DNA from 3 places in the Bradyrhizobium sp. 195 genome. Region 2 is predicted to be linked to each of the others. Evidence: predicted binding sites of a transcription regulator. Region 2 holds the regulator's gene; each other region holds the start of a gene.
What was found. The regulator PhoB, encoded in region 2, activates phosphate uptake and scavenging genes when phosphate is short. The targets are predictions, from matches to a motif close to TGTCATNNANCTGTCAT.

Region 1 (6,587 bases), 1.5 Mb from region 2:
GATTCGACGTCAGCAAGGGCTTCGCGTCCAACGGCTATGATGCGCATTCGCCGGGCCAGTACAGCATGATCGTGTGCTTCCTCACCGAGGTGGTGATGACCATGATGTTCCTGTTCATCATCATGGGCTCCACTCATGGCCGCGCCCCCGCAGGCTTCGCACCGCTCGCGATCGGGCTCGCGCTGGTGATGATCCATCTCGTCAGCATCCCCGTCACCAACACGTCGGTGAACCCGGCGCGCAGCACGGGCCCGGCGCTGTTCGTCGGCGGCTGGGCGACGGCGCAGCTTTGGCTGTTCTGGGTCGCGCCGCTGATCGGCGGCGCGCTGGGCGGGGTGATCTATCGCTGGCTCAGCGAGGAGCCGGCAGGCGTCGTCGCGGGCGCGAAGACGGCGTAGAGAGCGTTTTCGAGCGAAGTGGATACCGGTTCGCGTCAAGAAAACGCTCAAACAAAAATCGCCGAGCGGGATCGCAGCGAATGCTGCGGTCCCGCTACTTGCTCTTCGTCGGCCTGACTTCGGTGACATGGCCCATCTTGCGGCCGGGGCGCGGCGTGCCCTTGCCGTAGATGTGCACCGTGGCGCCGGGGACGGTCAGCCAGTTTTCGTGATCGTTGATCTCGTCGCCGATCAGGTTGGTCATGGTGACGATTTCGCCGTGGCGCACCGGCTTGCCGAGCGGCCAGCCGGCGATGGCGCGGATGTGCTGCTCGAATTGCGAGACGGATGCGCCATCGAGCGTCCAGTGCCCGGAATTGTGCACGCGCGGGGCGATCTCGTTGACCAGCACCTTCGGTCCGGTGCCATTGGCGAGCACGAACATCTCGACGGCGAGCACGCCGACATAGTCGAGCGCGCTTGCGATCTTGCTGGCGATGCTGCGCGCCTCTTCGGCGAGCGAATCCGGGATCGGCGCGGGAGCGCGCGATATCTTCAGGATGTGGTCGCGGTGCTCGTTCTCGGTGACGTCGAAACACTCGACCTCGCCCGTGGCCGCGCGCGCGGCGATTACGGAAATCTCGCGCTCGTATGGCACGAAGGCTTCCAGGATCGCGGATTTGGTGGCGAGGCTGGTCCACACCTTGGCGATGTCGTCGCCCTCGCGGATGATGGCCTGGCCTTTGCCGTCGTAACCGAAGCGGCGCGTCTTCAACACCGCCGGAAGACCGATCCGGACGATCGCCTCGCGCAGCGAAGCCACCGAGGTGACGTCGGCGTAAGCGGCCGTACCGATGCCGAGCCGGGTGACGAAATCCTTCTCGGCGAGCCGGTCCTGGGTGGTCTCGAGAATCTTGCGGTTGGGCAGCACGGGGCGGCGCGCATCCAGCACCATCGCGGCCGCGGCCGGCACATTCTCGAATTCGTAGGTGATGACGTCGACGTCGTTGGCGAACAGTTCGAGCGCTTCGACGTCGGCATATTCGGCGCAGGTCGCGTTCAAGACGACGTCGAAGGCCGGCGAGTCCGGATCGGGCGAGAACACCTGGCAGCGCAGGCCGAGCCGCGCCGCAGCCATGGCCAGCATCCGGCCCAATTGTCCGCCGCCGAGGATTCCGATGGTGTCGCCGGGCTTCAGCTTCACGTGCCTGGTGTCGGTCACGCCTTGTCCTCCGGGCGCTCGGCAACTGACTCGGTCTGGGCCTTGCGCCAGGCGGCGAGGCGGTTGGACAAGGCCGGGTCGGACAAGGCCAGGACGGACGCTGCCAGCAGCGCGGCGTTGATCGCGCCGGCCTTGCCGATGGCGAGGGTGCCGACCGGGATGCCGGCGGGCATCTGCACGATCGAATAGAGCGAATCGAGGCCCTTCAGCGTCTTGGATTCGACGGGAACGCCGAACACCGGCAGTTCGGTCAGCGCCGCCGCCATGCCGGGCAGATGTGCTGCGCCTCCAGCGCCGGCGATGATGACCTTGTAACCCGCAGCCTTGGCCCCCTTTGCGAAAGCAAACAGCCGGTCGGGGGTGCGGTGGGCCGAAACGATACGGGTGTCGGCGGCAACGCCGAGCGCGGCAAGCGTGTCGGCGGCATGCCGCATCGTGTCCCAGTCCGACTGGCTTCCCATGATGATGGCGATCGGCGCGGTCATGACGTTAATTGTGCCCGAAAAACAGAAGGATAGGCCAGATTAACGGTTCCGGCCGGCGGCTCGCAAGGCGGTGGCAAGGAGAACGGAATGCACTATCCTGTCTTGGTGAATCCCCGCAAGCCTTCATTGAGCAGGATGCCCATGAAGAAACCAAAAAGGGCGAGCGCTGCGAAGGCCAAAAAGGGCCGGAAGACCAGCGCCGGCCGATCCAAAGCCGCCCCAAAGCGGCTGACCAAGCGTTCGGCGAGGCCGCCGGCGCCCGCCGCGTCGGCCGATAATGGAGCCAAGGATAGCGTCAGGGCAACGATCCGGGGCTTGCGGACCAAGCTCAAGGAGGCGCAGCGCCGGGTCGCGGAACTGGAAGCTGCGGCCGACACGGATTTCCTGCTCGAGATTCCCAACCGGCGCGGCTTCGAGCGCGAGCTGGCGCGCGCCATCGCTTACATGAAGCGCTACCGCGCCAGTGGGGCGCTGATCGTGCTCGACGTCGATCGGTTGAAGCCGATCAACGATTCGTTCGGTCATGGCGCCGGCGACGAGGTGCTCAAGGCGATTGCCGCCACGCTGACGCGGCAGGTCCGTGCTTCCGACGTGGTCGGCCGGCTCGGGGGCGACGAGTTCGCGCTGCTGCTCTGGAATCTCAGCGAGACAGACGCCAAGGCGAAGGCGGCCACCTTTGAGCAGGCGGTCGACGAATTGTCCTTTGTCTTTCGTGGCCAGCAGGTGACCGCGGGCGCCTCCGCCGGGGTCGCGCTGCTGGGGGCGCAGTCCGATGCGGGCCGCGCCCTGGAGGAGGCGGATGCCGCCATGTATGTGCGCAAGGCGCACCGGCGGCACGAGCCGCTGATCAGGCTGGTCAGCAGCTAGAGCATGATCCGGGAAAGTGTGAACGGTTTTCCGAAGAGATCATGCTCAAACGTTAAACCTTACAGCGTGGCGAGATCTTCGGGCACGTTGCCGAATTTGCGCAGCAGCGTGGCGTCGCCGAATTCGCCGGTCATGGGATCCCCGCTGCGGCTGAAGGCGACCGCGCCGATATGGCCTGCACCCCGCGATAAGAGCTCGGCGCGCCGCAGCGCGGCCGTCGAACTCTGGCATTCTTCCGCTGCGCCTGCGACAGGCGAGCCGTCGGCATCGATCAAAAAGGGCATTGCAACGTAATAGGTCACGTCCGACATGGCGTTGCTCCAATGTTGAAACTCAGGCGGCGCTGCTCTTGCTCCGCATCTTGCTACACGAGGTGTCCGGAATGCAGCCGGCGGAAATCGCCGCCTGCAATTCTTCCAGCTCGGCTTCCAGATATTCGTTCGCCATGATCAGCGCCTTGATGGTGCTTCGCAAATTGCCGTCGCACATCGCGATCGCCTGATCGCAGGCCTGTTCATAATGGCTGTTGTCGAGAAGGGCGGTTGCAGACATCTGCGTTGTCCTTGTCAGTCGTCGTAGGCGTTTCCTGATGCTCAAATGTTCCTATTTTGTTCTTTTGGAGTCAAGCGGATTCATGTTGCTCGACGAAAAGCCGACTCGCAGATCAGGCGATGATGTCGGGGGTAATCTGGTCTTCGATGAACGCGATGCGATCGCGCAACAACAGCTTGCGCTTCTTCAACCGCTGTAGCCGCAACAGGTCGGGGGCGGGCGATTGATGCAGTGCATCGATCGCCGCATCGAGATCTCGGTGTTCCTGCTGCAACCGGGTGAGCTCGGCTTCGAGCTCACGCTCGTCTTCATTGGTCATGTCTGCGGTGGCCGAAAACCGATAGGCGTGAGATTTAAGGCTGTGGATGCCCTGTGGAAATTATCGTCCTTGCGCGGCGTGATCGCAAGCGATCTGCGAGCACCGTTCGCCGATCTCCAGCGACATATTTCCGCCGATCGCAGCGCCGCTACGCAAGCGCATTGATATCATGGATTTTTCCCACGCGGTTCCTTTACTCACGCTTCGTTACATATGAATTTTCAAAAATGAAGCTGTGATGACGGATATTCATCGACAGAACGAATCGGTGATGTAGACTTCGTTGTCCGGATCGAATCCTGAGGTTCAACCCTACCGAGGAGGTTTCGAATGACAATTCAGGCACATCTCGTTGAATTGGAGCGGAAGCACAAACTTCTCGAAAACGAATTGCACGAAGCTCTCGTGCACCTTTCAACAGACGACCTGCAAATTGTTGAGTTGAAGCGCCGGAAGTTGATGGTCAAGGACCAGATCGAGCGTCTCAGGCAAGGCGACACGCTCCACTAGTAACCCCGTAACAGCGTAGAGTTGATCGTACCCTTATCCCGCAGGGATGAGAGCCTTTGCGCTCATCCCTGCAGCAGGGTGCGCACCGTGCAAAGATGTTTGCGCGGTTTAAGTGCGTGCGAGCTCGGCGACGTGATCGGCGATCGCGAGCGACGACGTCAGTCCCGGCGATTCGATGCCGAACAGATTGACCAGGCCCGCGACGCCGTGATCGCGCGGGCCCTGCATCAGGAAGTCCTGGGTCGCGACAGCAGGCGGCACGATCTTCGGCCGGATGCCCGAATAGCTCGGCATCAACGCGCCGTCAGGCAGTGTCGGCCAGTATTTGCGGATCGCCGGATAGAAGCGCTCGGCGCGTGACGGGTCGACCTCGTAATTGATCGTCTCGATCCACTCGACGTCGGGGCCGAAGCGCGCTTGGCCTGCCATATCCAGAGTGAGATGCACCCCTAACCCGCCGGGCTCGGGCACCGGATAGATCAGGTGCGAGAACGGCGCCTTGGCATTGCAGCTGAAGTAATTTCCCTTGGCGAGATAGGCCGGCGGAATACGGTCCAGCGGCATGCCGTCGATGTTGCGTGCCACATTCGTCGCCGAGAGTCCCGCGGCGTTGACGAGGAGGCTGCATTGCAGCGTCATTGGCGCCTCGCCGCCGGCTTCGATTTCGATAAGGCCGTTCGCCGTCTTGGCGCGGATCAGCGGGGTGTGAAACGCGAAGGCCGCGCCCGATGCCTCGGCTTCGCCGCGCAACGAGAGCATGTAGGCGTGGCTGTCGATGATGCCCGTTGACGGCGACAGCAGCGCAGCGTCGCAGGCGAGCGCCGGCTCGAGCGTGCGGGCCGCCTCGCCCGTGAGCAGCTGCATGTCGAGCACGCCATTGGCCTCGGCATGGGCCTTGATCGATTGCAGTTTCTCGGTCTCCTGCGGGCTCGTCGCGACGATCAGCTTGCCGCAATTCCTGTGCGGGATGCCGCGCTCGGCACAGTAGCGGTAGAGCGCGTGCTTGCCGTCGACGCACATGCGCGCCATCCAGCTCCCGGCGCGGTAGTAGATGCCGGCATGGATCACCTCACTGTTCCGCGAGGAGGTGATGGTGCCGATCGCCTCGGCCTCCTCGAGCACGATGACCTCGCGCCCGGCCTGCGCGAGCTTTCGGGCCACCGCGAGCCCGACCACGCCGGCTCCGATGACGACGCAATCGACCCTATCCATGGCTGTGCAGGATGTCCGCTGGAAGCGCTGGTGCCATCAGGCCTGGGACTAATGGTGCGGGGCCGTTTTCCGTTAAGGAAGAATTTATCATGTCAGGGCAATTGCCGTATTTCACGTCACATTTTTCTGTTGTGCGTACAGGCGTTTACCCGATCCAAACCCGTGAAGCCAGACAATCCGACGTTGAAATCGCGGGTGGCTGATGGCTGAGAAGAACTGGCACGAGGGCAGCACGCTTCCGATTGCTGTGCAGGCCGTTGTGTGCCTGGCCGGCACGGTTGCGCCCGCGCGCGCCTTTGCGCTGTCGGACAGTTTTGCCGCGCCGAGCTATCTCGGCCAGCTGGAACCCAACGTGGTCTGGGAAGTCCTGATCGCGGGCATCGTCGTCTGCGCGTTCCTCGCCGCGATCGTGCTGTGGATCCATTCCTCGCTGCGCCGGACCAGGCGTTTGCAGCTGCGGCGCAACGCCTTCGTCTCCTCCGCCATGAACAATCTCAATCAGGGCGTGGTGATGACGGATGCGCAGCGACGCGTCATCTTCTGCAACGACCGCTATCTCGAGATCTACGGCCTGACGCGGTCGGACGTCTGGGCCAACATGAGCGGCCATGAGCTCCTCGAGCTGCGCCGCACGCGCGGGGTGCTCGGCGTCGCCTCGGACGATGAGTTTTATGAGAAGGCGGCCAGTACCAACGGCCTGATCACCGAACTGCCGGACGGACGCGCCATCCTGGCGAAATATTTCGTGCTGCCGAACGGCGGCTCGGTGGCGACGCATCTCGACGTCAGCGAGCAGCGCAGGCTGTCGCGACAGCTCGCCTCGACCAAGCAGTTCCTCGAAACGGTGCTCGACAACGTGCCGGCCTGCGTGGCCGCCAAGAACATCGAGGACGGCCGCTATATCTTCGCCAACAGCGCCTATGAGCGGTTCTGGGGGTTCTCGCGCGATTATGTCGTCGGCAAGAATGCGCGCGAGCTGTTCGCGTCCGTCTCGGCTGATCGCATCGAGGCAACAGACCGGGCGGCGCTCAATTCGCCGGATG
Region 2 (6,587 bases):
CCGTTCAGAGCGATATCATCGACGACGCCGGACCGTATGACCGCGCCAAGGCCTTGAGCGCGTTCAAGCTCGGCGACGTCACCTTCTACTGGATCACGCGGCTGTCCGCGATCTCGGTGCTGTTGATCCTCGGCGGGATCATCCTCTCGCTGATCGTCGGTGCGTTCCCGGCGATCAGGGAATACGGCCTTTCCTTCCTGTGGACGCAGCGCTGGGCGCCGTCGGCCGATCCGCCCGTGCTCGGCGCGCTCGGGCCGATGTACGGCACGCTGGTCACCTCCTTCATCGCGATGCTGATCGCCATTCCGGTCGGTCTCGGCATTGCGATCTTCCTCACCGAGCTCTGCCCGCAATGGCTGCGCCGCCCGATCGGCATGGCGATCGAGCTGCTCGCCGGCATTCCCTCGATCATCTACGGCATGTGGGGCTTCTTCGTGCTGGGCCCGTTCCTGGCCAACACCTTCCAGCCCTTCATGATCAAGATCTTCGACGGCGTCCCCGTGCTGGGCGCGATCTTCGCAGGTCCCCCGTCCTATCTCAGCACGTTCAATGCCGCGCTGATCCTCGCCATCATGGTGCTGCCCTTCATCACCTCGATCTCGGTCGACGTGTTCAAGACGGTGCCGCCGGTGCTGAAGGAGGCCGCCTACGGCGTCGGCTGCACCACCTGGGAAGTCGTGCGCAGCGTGGTGATCCCCTACACCCGCGTCGGCATCATCGGCGGCGTCATGCTGGCGCTGGGCCGCGCGCTCGGCGAGACCATGGCGGTGACCTTCATCATCGGCAACTCGTTCCGCATCTCCTCGTCGATCTTCGCACCGGGCACCACGATCTCGGCGGCGATCGCCTCCGAGTTCGCCGAGAGCGATGGCCTGCACCAGTCCGGCCTGATCCTGCTCGGCCTGTTGCTGTTCGTGCTGACGTTCTTCGTGCTGGCCGCCGCGCGGCTGATGCTGATGCGGCTGGACAAGAAAGCGGGGAACTAACGTCATGGCCCTCAATCCGATCTATTCGCGCCGCCGCCGCAAGGACATCGTCATCCGCGGGCTCTGCTTCGCCGCGGCCGCCTTCGGCGTCACCTGGCTCGCGCTGATCCTGATCACGCTGCTCTACAACGGCCTCGCTGGCCTGAACCTTCAGGTCTTCACCGCCGACACGCCGCCGCCCGGCTCGACCGAGGGCGGCCTGCGCAACGCCATCGTCGGCTCGATCATCATGACCGTGCTCGGCGTCGGCATCGGCGCACCGCTCGGCCTGTTCGCCGGCACCTATCTCGCCGAGTACGGCCGCAACGACAAGCTGACCTCGGTGATCCGTTTCATCAACGACATCCTCTTGTCGGCGCCCTCGATCATCATCGGCCTGTTCATCTACGGCGCGGTGGTGGTGCCGATGCGCGGCTTCTCGGCGATCGCCGGCGCGCTGGCACTCGCGGTCATCGTCATCCCGGTGGTGGTACGCACCACGGAGGACATGCTGCTGCTGGTGCCGAATCCGCTGCGGGAAGCCGCCAGCGCATTGGGCCTTCCGCGTTCGCTGGTCATCAAGCGCATCGCCTATCGCGCGGCACGCTCGGGCCTCATCACCGGCGTGCTGCTCGCCACCGCCCGCGTCGCCGGCGAGACCGCGCCGCTGCTGTTCACAGCGCTGTCGAACCAGTTCTTCAGCCTCGGCCTGGACAAGACGATGGCCAACCTGCCGGTCACGATCAACAATTTCGTCCAGAGCCCTTACGCCTATTGGAAGCAGCTCGCCTGGAGCGGTGCGCTGCTGATCACCCTGACCGTGCTTGCCCTGAACATTGGCGCGCGCATCATCGGCGCCGAGAGGACTGCAAAATGAGTGAAATGTCTGTTTCCGTGAGCGCGCCGACCGTTCATCCCGGCTCGCAACCGCTGCCCGAGGCACCGGCCAAGGTCACCGCGCGCAACCTCAACTTCTACTACGGTGAGCACCATGCGCTGAAGAACATCAATCTGGCGCTCGGCACCCACCGTGTCACGGCCTTCATCGGCCCGTCCGGTTGCGGCAAGTCGACCCTGCTGCGCATCTTCAACCGGATGTATGATCTTTATCCGGGCCAGCGCGCCACCGGCCAGCTGATGCTCGACCAGACCAACATCCTCGACGCCAGGCTGGACCTCAATTTGCTGCGCGCCCGAGTCGGCATGGTGTTCCAGAAGCCGACGCCGTTCCCGATGACGATCTACGAGAACATCGCCTTCGGCATCCGCCTCTACGAGAAGATCTCGAAGTCCGAGATGGACGACCGCGTCGAGAAGGCGCTGCGTGGCGGCGCGCTGTGGAACGAGGTCAAGGACAAGCTCAACGCCTCCGGCCTGTCGCTCTCCGGCGGTCAGCAGCAGCGCCTCTGCATCGCGCGCACCGTCGCGGTGCGGCCCGAGGTGATCCTGTTCGACGAGCCCTGCTCGGCACTGGATCCGATCTCGACCGCCAAGGTCGAGGAGCTGATCCAGGAACTGTCCGACAACTACACGATCGCGATCGTCACCCACAACATGCAGCAGGCGGCGCGCGTCTCCGACAAGACCGCCTTCATGTATCTCGGCGAGCTGATCGAGTTCGACGACACCAGCAAGATCTTCACGTCGCCGACCGACCGGCGCACGCAGGATTACATCACCGGCCGGTTCGGCTGAGGAGACGGAACATGGGTACTGAACATACCGCCAAGGCTTTCGACACCGACCTCCAGGAGCTCACCCGCCTGGTCGCCGAGATGGGCGGGATCGCCGAGCGCATGATCGTCGAATCCGTCGACGCGCTGATCCGCCGCGACGTCGCGCTCGGCCAGCGCGTCGTCACCATCGACGCCGAGCTCGACGCGCTGCAGAAGCGCATCGAGGAACGCGCCGTGCTCACCATCGCCCGCCGCCAGCCGATGGCGGTCGATCTGCGCGAGATCGTCGGCGCCATGCGCGTTGCGACCGACCTTGAGCGGATCGGCGACCTCGCCAAGAACATGGGCAAGCGCGTCGCCGCGCTGGAGACCGACTTCCATCCGCTGAAGCTGTTCCGCGGCCTGGAGCACATGACCGACCTCGTGCAGCAGCAGGTCAAGTCGGTGCTGGACGCCTATGCCGCGCACGATCTGCCGGCGGCGATGGCGGTGTGGAAGGGCGACGAGGAAGTCGACGCGATCTGCACCTCGCTGTTCCGCGAGCTCCTCACCTACATGATGGAGGATCCGCGCAACATCTCGTTCTGCATCCATCTGATGTTCTGCGCCAAGAACATCGAGCGGATCGGCGACCACGCCACCAACATCGCCGAGACCGTGTTCTACATGATCGAGGGCCAGGCGATCACCGACAAGCGGCCGAAGGGCGACATGACCACCTTCGCCACGACGATCCCGAATAGCTGAAGACCTCAAGGAGCGACGACACCATGGGCGCACGCATTATGGTGGTTGAGGACGAGGAAGCTCTCACCGAGCTTCTTCGCTACAACCTCGAGGGCGACGGCTATGACGTCGAGACGGTCATGCGCGGCGACGACGCCGACACCCGCCTCAAGGAGCACATTCCCGACCTGATCGTGCTCGACTGGATGCTGCCGGGCCTGTCAGGCATCGAGCTGTGCCGCCGCCTGCGCACCCGCCCCGAGACCAAGCAGCTGCCGATCATCATGCTCACCGCGCGCGGCGAGGAGAGCGAGCGCGTACGCGGTCTTGCGACCGGCGCCGACGACTACATCGTCAAGCCGTTCTCGGTGCCGGAGCTTTTGGCGCGCGTGAAGGGTCTGCTCAGGCGCGCCAGCCCCGAGCGGCTCGCCACCGTGCTCGCCTATGGCGATATCGAGCTCGATCGCGACAAGCGTCGCGTCGCGCGCTCGGGCCGGCCGATTGATCTCGGCCCGACCGAATATCGGCTGCTGGAGTTCTTCCTGGAGCATCCCGGCCGCGTGTTCTCGCGCGAGCAGCTGCTCGACAGCGTCTGGGGCCGCGACATCTACATCGACGAGCGCACCGTCGACGTCCATATCGGCCGCCTGCGCAAGCTGCTCAATCTCGGCCGCGAGCAGGACCCGATCCGCACCGTCCGCGGCGCCGGCTACGCGCTGGATGATCGCTTCGCGAAGGCTGAGCAGACGTAAGGTTTGCGGGCTGTTGCCACAACGTCGGTGTCGTCCCGGACAAGCGAAGCGCCGATCCGGGACCCATAACCACAGGCAGCGGTTGTTTTTGCGAAAAGGTAACTCCGAGTCCCCGTAACCACATCTTGCGGTGGCTATGGGTCCCGGATCTGCGCGCGCTTGTGGCGCGCTTGTCCGGGACGACATCGAGTTTGTTGAGCCATCATCAGATGACGGCTCTCTCTTGATCTCAGAACAAGCTTACCGCGGGCCCGGCTTGGCCGGTGCACGACGACGGTCCGCCGCGGGCTGATACGCCACGCGCGAGTGCTGGGCGCAATAGGGCAGGCCGGAGAGCGCCTTGCCGCCGCAGAAGAAGAAATCCGGGCTCGAGGGATCGCCGACCGGCCAGTGGCAGGTCGCCTCGTTCAGCTCGAGCAGCGACAACCTCTGGCTCATCGGCACCACGTTGTCGTAGGTGACAGGCTCTGCCTCCACCTCGACCTCGAAGGCCTGCGCCAGCGCGGTGTTGCCGCGCGCAATGGGGCGGGTCACGCGCATCATGTGCTGCGCGGGACGCGCCTTGCGCGGGCGGGGCGCTGCCGACGAAGGGCTCTTGGCGCGGCCGGACAGACCGAGCCTGTGCACTTTGCCGATCACGGCATTGCGGGTCACATTGCCGAGCTCTGCTGCGATCTGGCTGGCCGAAAGTCCGGCCTCCCAGAGCTTTTTCAGCTGCTCGACGCGATCATCGGACCAGGTCAAAACCGTCATTGCACCCTTTCCCTCGCTGCCGGCCAGCCATCCTGGGGCCTTGCAGCGAATGCCTAAGCCTTCAAAAACCCGTGCCGTCAGAATCCCTTAAGGCTCGCCGGGCGCGTGACTGACGCCCGAACGTTTACGCCGGTACAAGAGGACTCTTGGGATCAGAACCGCTGCACGAGATGTCGTATCTGACAATCCAAACGCTACAATATGGCGTGACTCCCGCGCAAGAGTCCGCCGACTCGCTTCCACATGTTCCGTGGTGAAAACCCGCAAAATCGGCACCGCAAGACTACGGATTCAGCGTTTCCTGAGGCTTTCCGGGCGGCATTGACACCCGTCTTGCCAAGCATAAGATAGTCCTGCGTGCCGCCCTTAAAAGGCGGCACGTTTCGTTTTCCGGGCCGGTCAATGGTGCGTTGCGCAATGCACGCGTCACACCGTCCGCAACATTCAAGTGATCGTCATGACTAACAGCGCAGCGCCGCATTTGCTCCCCGTTTTCGCCAGGGCCGACCTCGGTTTCGAACGCGGCGAAGGCTGCTGGCTGATCGCGACCAATGGCGATCGCTATCTCGATTTCACCTCGGGAGTCGCTGTGAATGCGCTCGGCCATTGCCACCCGCATCTGATCAAGGCGCTGCAGGAGCAGGCGACCAGGCTCTGGCACATGTCGAACCTGTTTCAGAGCCCGGACGGCGAGAAGCTCGCCGTGCGCCTGTGCAATGAAAGCTTCGCGGACTTCGTGTTCTTCTGCAATTCCGGCGCCGAAGCGCTGGAGGGTGTGATCAAGCTGGTCCGCCATCATCACTTCTCCAAGGGCCATCCCGAGCGCTACCGCATCATCACCTTCGAAGGCGCGTTCCATGGCCGTACGCTGGCAACGCTCGCGGCGACCGGCTCTGCAAAATATCTCGAAGGTTTTGGCCCGCCGATGGACGGTTTCGACCAGGTCCCGCATGGTGACCTCGAAGCCGTGAAGAAAGCGATCGGCCCCGACACTGCCGGCATCCTGATCGAGCCGATCCAGGGCGAGGGCGGCGTGCGCTCGGCGACGCCTTCTTTCCTCAAGGCGCTGCGCCAGCTTTGCGACGAGAAGGGCCTGCTGCTCGCATTCGACGAGGTGCAGACCGGCATGGGCCGCAGCGGCGATCTCTTCGCTTACAGGCGCACCGGCGTCACACCTGACGTGATGTCGCTGGCGAAGGCGCTCGGCGGCGGCTTCCCGATCGGCGCGGTGCTGGCGACCGCGGATGCGGCTTCCGGCATGGGGCCCGGTTCGCACGGCTCGACCTTCGGCGGCAATCCGCTGGCGATCTCGGCGGCCAATGCGGTGCTCGACGTCATGCTCGAGCCCGGCTTCTTCGACCACGTGCAGAAGATGTCGTTGCTGCTCAAGCAGAAGCTCGCCTCCGTGATCGACCGCCATCCCGATGTCGTCAGCGAAGTCCGCGGCGAGGGCCTGCTGATCGGCATCAAGGCCGTTGTGCCGTCGGGCGATCTCGTGGCCGCCTTGCGCGGCGAGAAACTGCTCACCGTCGGCGCGGGCGACAATGTCGTGCGCTTCCTGCCGCCTCTGATCGTCACCGAGGCCGAGATCGAGGACAGCGTCATCAGGCTCGAGCGCGCCTGCGCTGCGATCTCGTCCAGTTTGACCAAGCGGGTGGCAAGCTGATGAGCAAGTCGCCGAAACACTTCCTCGACATCAACGAACTCCCGCTGTC
Region 3 (6,587 bases), 3.6 Mb from region 2:
GGCCTGGAGCATCCTGTTCGTCGCCGGTCTTCTCGAGATTATCTGGGCGATCGGCCTGAAATATACCGAAGGCTTTACCAGGCTTGTTCCGTCCGTCGTCACGCTCGCGGCCATGGCCGGCAGCATCATCCTGCTCGGACTTGCTCTCAAGTCGCTCCCTGTCGGAACCGCTTATGCAGTCTGGACCGGCATTGGCGCCGTCGGCACCGCGACGCTGGGCATCGTCCTGCTCGGCGAGCCGGCCACGGCCCTCCGCCTTGCCAGCATCGCCCTGATCGTCGCCGGGATTGTCGGGCTGAAGCTCGTTACTTGACGAAGATCTTGACCGCCCACCAGGTCAGCGCCGCGACGATCGCCGAGGCCGGGATCGTGATCACCCAGGCGTAGACGATCGAGCTTGCGACGTTCCAGCGGACCGCCGAGACGCGGCGCGCGGCGCCGACGCCGACGATGGCACCGGTGATGGTGTGGGTGGTCGAGACGGGAACCCCGAGATAGGTCGCCATGAACAGGGTCGCGGCGCCTCCGGTCTCGGCGCAAAAGCCCTGCATCGGCGTCAATTTCGTGATGCGCAGGCCCATGGTGCGGACGATGCGCCAGCCACCCATCAGCGTGCCCAGCGCCATCGCCGCCTGGCAGGACAGCACCACCCAGAACGGCACCGAGAACTCGCTGCCGAGATGGCCCTGCGAGTACAGCAGCACCGCGATGATGCCCATGGTCTTCTGCGCGTCGTTGCCGCCATGGCCGAGCGAATAGAGCGAGGCGGAGGCAAATTGCAGAATACGGAAGGCGCGGTCGACCGCGAATGGCGTCGAGCGCACCGAGGCCCAGGACACGATCGCCACCAGAACCATCGCGAGCAAAAAGCCGACCAGCGGCGACAACACGATCGCCAGCACCGTCTTGGTCAATCCGCTCCATACCGCGGCCGAGATCCCCGCCTTGGCCATGCCGCCGCCGAGGAGGCCGCCGATTAGTGCGTGCGACGACGAGGACGGGATGCCGAGCGCCCACGTCACGAGGTTCCAGACGATGGCGCCGACGAGCGCCGCGAAAATCACCTGGGCATCGACGATCGCGGGATCGATGATGCCGGTGCCGATGGTCTGGGCGACGTGCAGCCCGAACACCATGAAGGCGACGAAATTGAAGAACGCGGCCCAGAATACCGCGAATTGCGGCCGCAGCACGCGGGTCGAGACGATGGTCGCGATCGAATTGGCGGCGTCATGCAGGCCGTTCAGGAAGTCGAACAGCAGCGCGACGGCGATCAAGCCGACCAAGACGGGAAGACCCAACGCGGCATCCACGGCGCGGCCCCTGCCCTAAACCTGCTCGATGACGATGCTGTTGATCTCGTTCGCGACGTCGTCGAAGCGATCGGCCACCTTCTCGAGATGGTCGTAGATCTCCGCGCCGACGATGAAGTCCATCGCGTTGCCGTCGCGGTGCTTGAGGAACAGCTCCTTCAGCCCGATGTCGTGGAGATCGTCGACCCGGCCTTCGAGCTTGCCCAGTTCCTCCGTGATGGCGGTCAGCATGGCCACATTCGGGCCGATCGATTGCATCAGCGGCAGCGCACGGCCGACCAGATTGGCGCAGTCGATCAGAAGCCCGCCGATCTCGCGCATCGGCGGCTCGAAGCTGCGGACCTCGAACAGCATCACGGCCTTGGCCGTCTGCTGCATCTGGTCGATGGCGTCGTCCAGCGACGTGATCAGGTTCTTGATGTCGCCGCGGTCGAACGGGGTGATGAAGGTGCGGCGCACCGCCGTCAGCACCTCACGGGTGATATTGTCGGCGTCGTTCTCGAATTGGTTGACGCGCTGGCAATAGACCGGCGTCTCCTCGCCCCCGTTCAGCATGCCCTGAAGCGCGATCGAACCCTGGATCACGGTCTGGGCATGCCGGTCGAACAGGTCGAAGAACCGTTCTTCCTTGGGCAGGAAAGCGCGAAACCATCGCATCATGGGGATAGGCTACCGGTTGGAAATGGCCCGGCCCGAGGGGCCGTCATGAAACTGTCATAGACCATTTTCGATCCGCGCGCGTGTCATCTCACGCCCGCGGAGCCGGATCATCCACCGGATTGTCGCACCAATGGAATTGGTGCGATATCAATCATTTAGAGGGATCGGCGGAAGTAATGGGCGATTTCGCCGATGACGCCGCGGCGGAAGGTGAGCACGCAGACCACGAAGATCGAGCCCTGGATCACCGTCACCCACTGGCCGAAGCCGGCGAGATATTGCTGCATGGCGATGATCACGAAGGCGCCGACCACGGGGCCGGAGACGGTGCCGAGGCCACCGACCAGCGTCATCAGCACGACTTCGCCTGACATCGACCAATGGACGTCGGTGAGCGAGGCGTTCTGCGCCACGAACACCTTCAGCGCACCGGCAAAACCGGCCAGCGTTCCCGACAGCACGAAGGCAAGGAACTTGTACTGGTCGGTCCGGTAGCCAAGCGAGATGGCCCGCGGCTCGTTCTCGCGGATCGCCTTCAGCACCTCGCCGAAAGGCGAGTTGATGATGCGGAAGATCAGCAGGAAGCCGGCGAGGAACCCGACCAGCACGACGTAATAGAGCACCGTCGGCTTGGACAGATCTAAGATGCCGAACATATGTCCCTGCGGGATGCCCTGGATGCCGTCCTCACCATGGGTAAACGGGGCCTGGAGGTAGATGAAGTACAGCAGCTGTGACAGCGCCAGCGTGATCATCGAGAAATAGATGCCCTGGCGACGGATCGAGATAAAGCCGGTGATGATCGAGAGCACGAAAGCCGCGGCGATGCCGACGAGGATGCCGAGTTCGGGCGGCAACGCCCACACTTTCAGCGCATGCGCGCTGCAATAGCCGGCGGTCCCCAGGAACATCGCATGGCCGAATGACAACAGGCCGCCATAGCCGACCAGCAGATTGAAGGCGCAGGCGAGCAGCGCGAAGCACAGCGCCTGCATCACGAAGAACGGGTAGACTCCCGTGAATGGCACCGACGCCAGCAGCAGCGCCATCAGTGTGAACGCGATCAGCTCGTCGCGCATGGCGCGAGGCGTCACCCGCAGCGTGTCGTCCGTCAGGGTTGTCATATCAGGCCGCCCTTCCCGTCAATCCCGTTGGCTTCACCAAGAGTACTAACACCATCAACACGAACACGACGGTGTTGGAGGCCTCGGGGTAGAAATACTTGGTCAGACCCTCGATCACACCGAGCGCGAAGCCGGTGATGATGGAGCCCATGATCGATCCCATGCCGCCGATCACGACCACCGCGAACACGACGATGATGAGATCCGCGCCCATCAGCGGCCGTACCTGGTTGATCGGCGCCGAGAGCACGCCCGCGAGCGCCGCAAGGCCGACGCCGAGGCCGTAAGTGAGCGTGATCATGCGCGGCACGTTGATGCCGAAGGCGCGCACCAGCGTCGGATTTTCGGTGGCGGCGCGCAGGTAAGCGCCGAGCTGCGTCTTCTCGATCAGGAACCAGGTGGCGAGACAAACCACCAGCGAGAACACGACCACCCAGCCGCGATAGACGGGTAAGAACATGAAGCCGAGATTCATGCCGCCCTTGAGCTGGTCCGGAATGGCGTAAGGCAGGCCGGACGAGCCGAAATAGTTCTGAAACACGCCCTGCACGATCAGCGCGATGCCGAAGGTCAGGAGCAGGCCGTAGAGGTGATCGAGCCCGGTCAGCCATTGCAGCATGGTCCGTTCCAGGATCATGCCGAAGATGCCGACGATGATGGGCGCCAGCAACAGCGCCCACCAATAGTTGATGCCACCGAGGTTGAGGAGGAAATAGGCGACGAAGGCGCCCATCATGTAGACCGCGCCATGGGCGAAATTGATGATGTTGAGCATGCCGAAGATCACGGCAAGCCCGAGACTGAGCAGCGCGTAGAACGAGCCGTTGATCAGTCCCACCAGTAACTGTGCGTAGAGAGCCTGCATCGGGATTAGCTTCCGCCACCAAAATGAAAGCCCGCCGGCGGCACGACCGCGCGGCGGGCCACGAGAGTTACTTCTTCACCAGCGGACAGACGCTCTCGGAGAGCGGCCGGAACGCCTGGTCCGCGGGGACGGTGCCCACCAGCTTGTAGTAGTCCCACGGCCCCTTCGACTCCGAGGGCTTCTTGACCTCGAACAGGTAGGCCGGGTGAATCTTGCGGCCATCGACCCGGATGCTGCCCTGACCGAACAGCTGATCGTCGGTCGGCATCGACTTCATCTTCTCGACCGCCTTGGCGCCGTCATGCGGATTGCCGCCCATCGCCTCCAGCGCCTTGAAGTAATGGATCAGCCCCGAATAGACACCGGCCTGCACCATCGAAGGCATCGCCTTGTTTTTCATGCGCTCGGAAAAGCGCTTGGCAAAGGCGCGCGTTCCGTCGTTGAGATCCCAGTAGAAGGTCTCGGTGAAATTGAGCCCTTGCGCCACGTTGAGGCCGAGCGAATGAACGTCGGTAATGAACAAGAGCAGTCCGGCAAGCTTCTGCCCGCCGGCAACGATGCCGAACTCGGCGGCCTGCTTGATCGAATTGGTGGTATCGCCGCCGGCATTCGCAAGTCCGACGATCTTCGCCTTCGATGCCTGCGCCTGCAAAAGGAACGAGGAGAAGTCCGACGAATTGAGCGGGTGCTTGACGCTGCCGAGCACCTTGCCGCCCGCCTTTTGCACCACCGCCGTGGTATCGCGCTCCAGCGCCGCGCCGAACGCATAGTCGGCCGTGAGGAAGTACCAGGTATCGCCGCCGGCCTTCACCAGCGCCTGACCGGTGCTGTTGGCCAGCATGTAGGTGTCATAGACCCAATGGATGGTATTCGGCGAACATTGGGCGTTCGTCAGATCCGAGGTCGCCGCACCCGTGTCGATCAGGATCGAATTCTTCTCCTTGACGACATTGTTGACCGCGAGTGCGACACCTGAGTTCAGCACGTCCATGAAGATGTCGACCTTGTCGACGTCGATCCATTGGCGCGCGATGGTGGTGGCGATATCGGGCTTGTTCTGATGGTCGGCCGAGATCAAGTCTATCTTCCAGCCCTTGGCGGCAAGCCCGGAATCCTCGATCGCCATCTGAGCGGCCAAGGTGGAGCCCACACCACCGAGGTCGGAATAAAGACCGGAATTATCAGTCAGCACGCCGATCTTGACGGTCTTGTCCTGTGCCGACGCGCCGCTCGCGACGAATCCCAACGCCATGCTGAGAAGAAGTGCAGAAAAACCCTGTTTCATAATTCCCTCCGGGAAATCCACTATTGAATGCGTCGAGGCGTCAGACGCCGAGATAGGTATGCAGCTTGTCCATGTTCGCGGACAGTTCCGAATTTGCAAAACCGTCGATCACCTTGCCGTGCTCGACGATGTAATAGCGGTCGGCCACGGTCGATGCGAACCGGAAGTTCTGCTCGACCAGGAGGATGGTGAAACCCTCCTTCTTGAGCCGCGCGATGGTGTGGCCGATCTGCTGAATGATGACGGGCGCAAGGCCCTCGGTCGGCTCGTCCAGCATCAGGAAACTGGCGCCCGTCCGCAGGATGCGCGCGATCGCCAGCATCTGCTGCTCACCGCCGGACAGCTTGGTGCCCTGGCTGTTGAGCCGCTCTTTCAGGTTCGGGAACAGGTCGAAGATCTGATCGAGCGGCAGTCCACCTTCACGGACCACCGGGGGCAGCATCAGATTCTCCCGCACGTCGAGACTGGAGAATATCCCCCGTTCTTCCGGGCAGAACGCAATGCCCATGCGCGCGATCTTGTCGGAAGTCGCTCGGATGATGTCCTGGTTGTTGAACTTCACCGAGCCGGTACGCTTGCCGATGATTCCCATGATCGACTTCAGCGTGGTCGTCTTGCCGGCGCCGTTGCGCCCGAGCAGGGTGACGACCTCGCCCGCGTTCACGTCGAAATTGATCCCGTGCAGGATGTGGGACTCGCCGTACCAGGCTTCGAGGTTGCGGACCTGAAGGATGTTTCCGCCGGTCGCAGCCTTGGCCGGAGCCTCCGCAATCGCAGTGTCAGGCATGACCGGCTCCCAGATAGGCTTCCTTGACGCGCTCGTCCTTGGTGAGCTCGCTGTAATGGCCTTGCGCGAGCACCTGCCCGCGCGTCAGCACGGTGATGATGTCGGAGAGGTTGGCCACGACGCTCAGATTATGCTCGACCATCAGGATGGTATATTTCGCGGAGATCCGCTTGATCAGCGCCGCGATCTTGTCGATGTCCTCGTGGCCCATGCCGGCCATCGGCTCGTCCAGCAACATCATCTCCGGGTCGAGCGCGAGCGTGGTTGCGATCTCCAGTGCACGCTTGCGCCCATAGGGCATCTCGACCGCAGGCGTGTTGGCAAACTCGTTGAGGCCGACATCGTTCAACAATTCGCGCGCGCGATCGTTGAAGCGGTTGAGCACCGACTTGGAGCGCCAGAAGTCGAACGAAGAGCCGTGCTGGCGCTGAAGCGCGACGCGGACGTTCTCCAGCGCAGTGAGATGCGGAAACACCGCCGAAATCTGGAACGAACGAACCAGCCCCAGGCGCGCCACGTCGGCGGGCGCCATCGCGGTGATGTCCTGGCCCTT

Region 1: the regulator PhoB is predicted to act here: its motif matches at 4,050-4,066, upstream of IVB26_RS09105 (YdcH family protein).
Region 3: the regulator PhoB is predicted to act here: its motif matches at 2,015-2,031, upstream of IVB26_RS18545 (DUF47 domain-containing protein).

The regions. Positions count from the first base shown of each region.
Region 1 is NZ_CP082161.1:1,966,144-1,972,730, forward strand. It holds gene aqpZ (aquaporin Z) at 1-398, shown strand, start outside; gene IVB26_RS09070 (5-(carboxyamino)imidazole ribonucleotide synthase) at 493-1,599, opposite strand; gene purE (5-(carboxyamino)imidazole ribonucleotide mutase) at 1,596-2,084, opposite strand; gene IVB26_RS09080 (hypothetical protein) at 2,177-2,410, opposite strand; gene IVB26_RS09085 (GGDEF domain-containing protein) at 2,313-2,951, shown strand; gene IVB26_RS09090 (hypothetical protein) at 3,011-3,262, opposite strand; gene IVB26_RS09095 (hypothetical protein) at 3,285-3,503, opposite strand; gene IVB26_RS09100 (YdcH family protein) at 3,616-3,822, opposite strand; gene IVB26_RS09105 (YdcH family protein) at 4,153-4,332, shown strand; gene IVB26_RS09110 (NAD(P)/FAD-dependent oxidoreductase) at 4,441-5,544, opposite strand; gene IVB26_RS09115 (sensor domain-containing protein) at 5,747-6,587, shown strand, end outside.
Region 2 is NZ_CP082161.1:494,756-501,342, forward strand. It holds gene pstC (phosphate ABC transporter permease subunit PstC) at 1-986, shown strand, start outside; gene pstA (phosphate ABC transporter permease PstA) at 991-1,842, shown strand; gene pstB (phosphate ABC transporter ATP-binding protein PstB) at 1,839-2,660, shown strand; gene phoU (phosphate signaling complex protein PhoU) at 2,672-3,388, shown strand; gene phoB (phosphate regulon transcriptional regulator PhoB) at 3,412-4,119, shown strand; gene IVB26_RS02230 (GcrA family cell cycle regulator) at 4,360-4,872, opposite strand; gene IVB26_RS02235 (aspartate aminotransferase family protein) at 5,330-6,538, shown strand; gene argF (ornithine carbamoyltransferase) at 6,538-6,587, shown strand, end outside.
Region 3 is NZ_CP082161.1:4,049,918-4,056,504, reverse strand. It holds gene sugE (quaternary ammonium compound efflux SMR transporter SugE) at 1-313, shown strand, start outside; gene IVB26_RS18550 (inorganic phosphate transporter) at 306-1,313, opposite strand; gene IVB26_RS18545 (DUF47 domain-containing protein) at 1,329-1,973, opposite strand; gene IVB26_RS18540 (branched-chain amino acid ABC transporter permease) at 2,129-3,097, opposite strand; gene IVB26_RS18535 (branched-chain amino acid ABC transporter permease) at 3,099-3,962, opposite strand; gene IVB26_RS18530 (ABC transporter substrate-binding protein) at 4,030-5,247, opposite strand; gene IVB26_RS18525 (ABC transporter ATP-binding protein) at 5,288-6,034, opposite strand; gene IVB26_RS18520 (ABC transporter ATP-binding protein) at 6,027-6,587, opposite strand, start outside.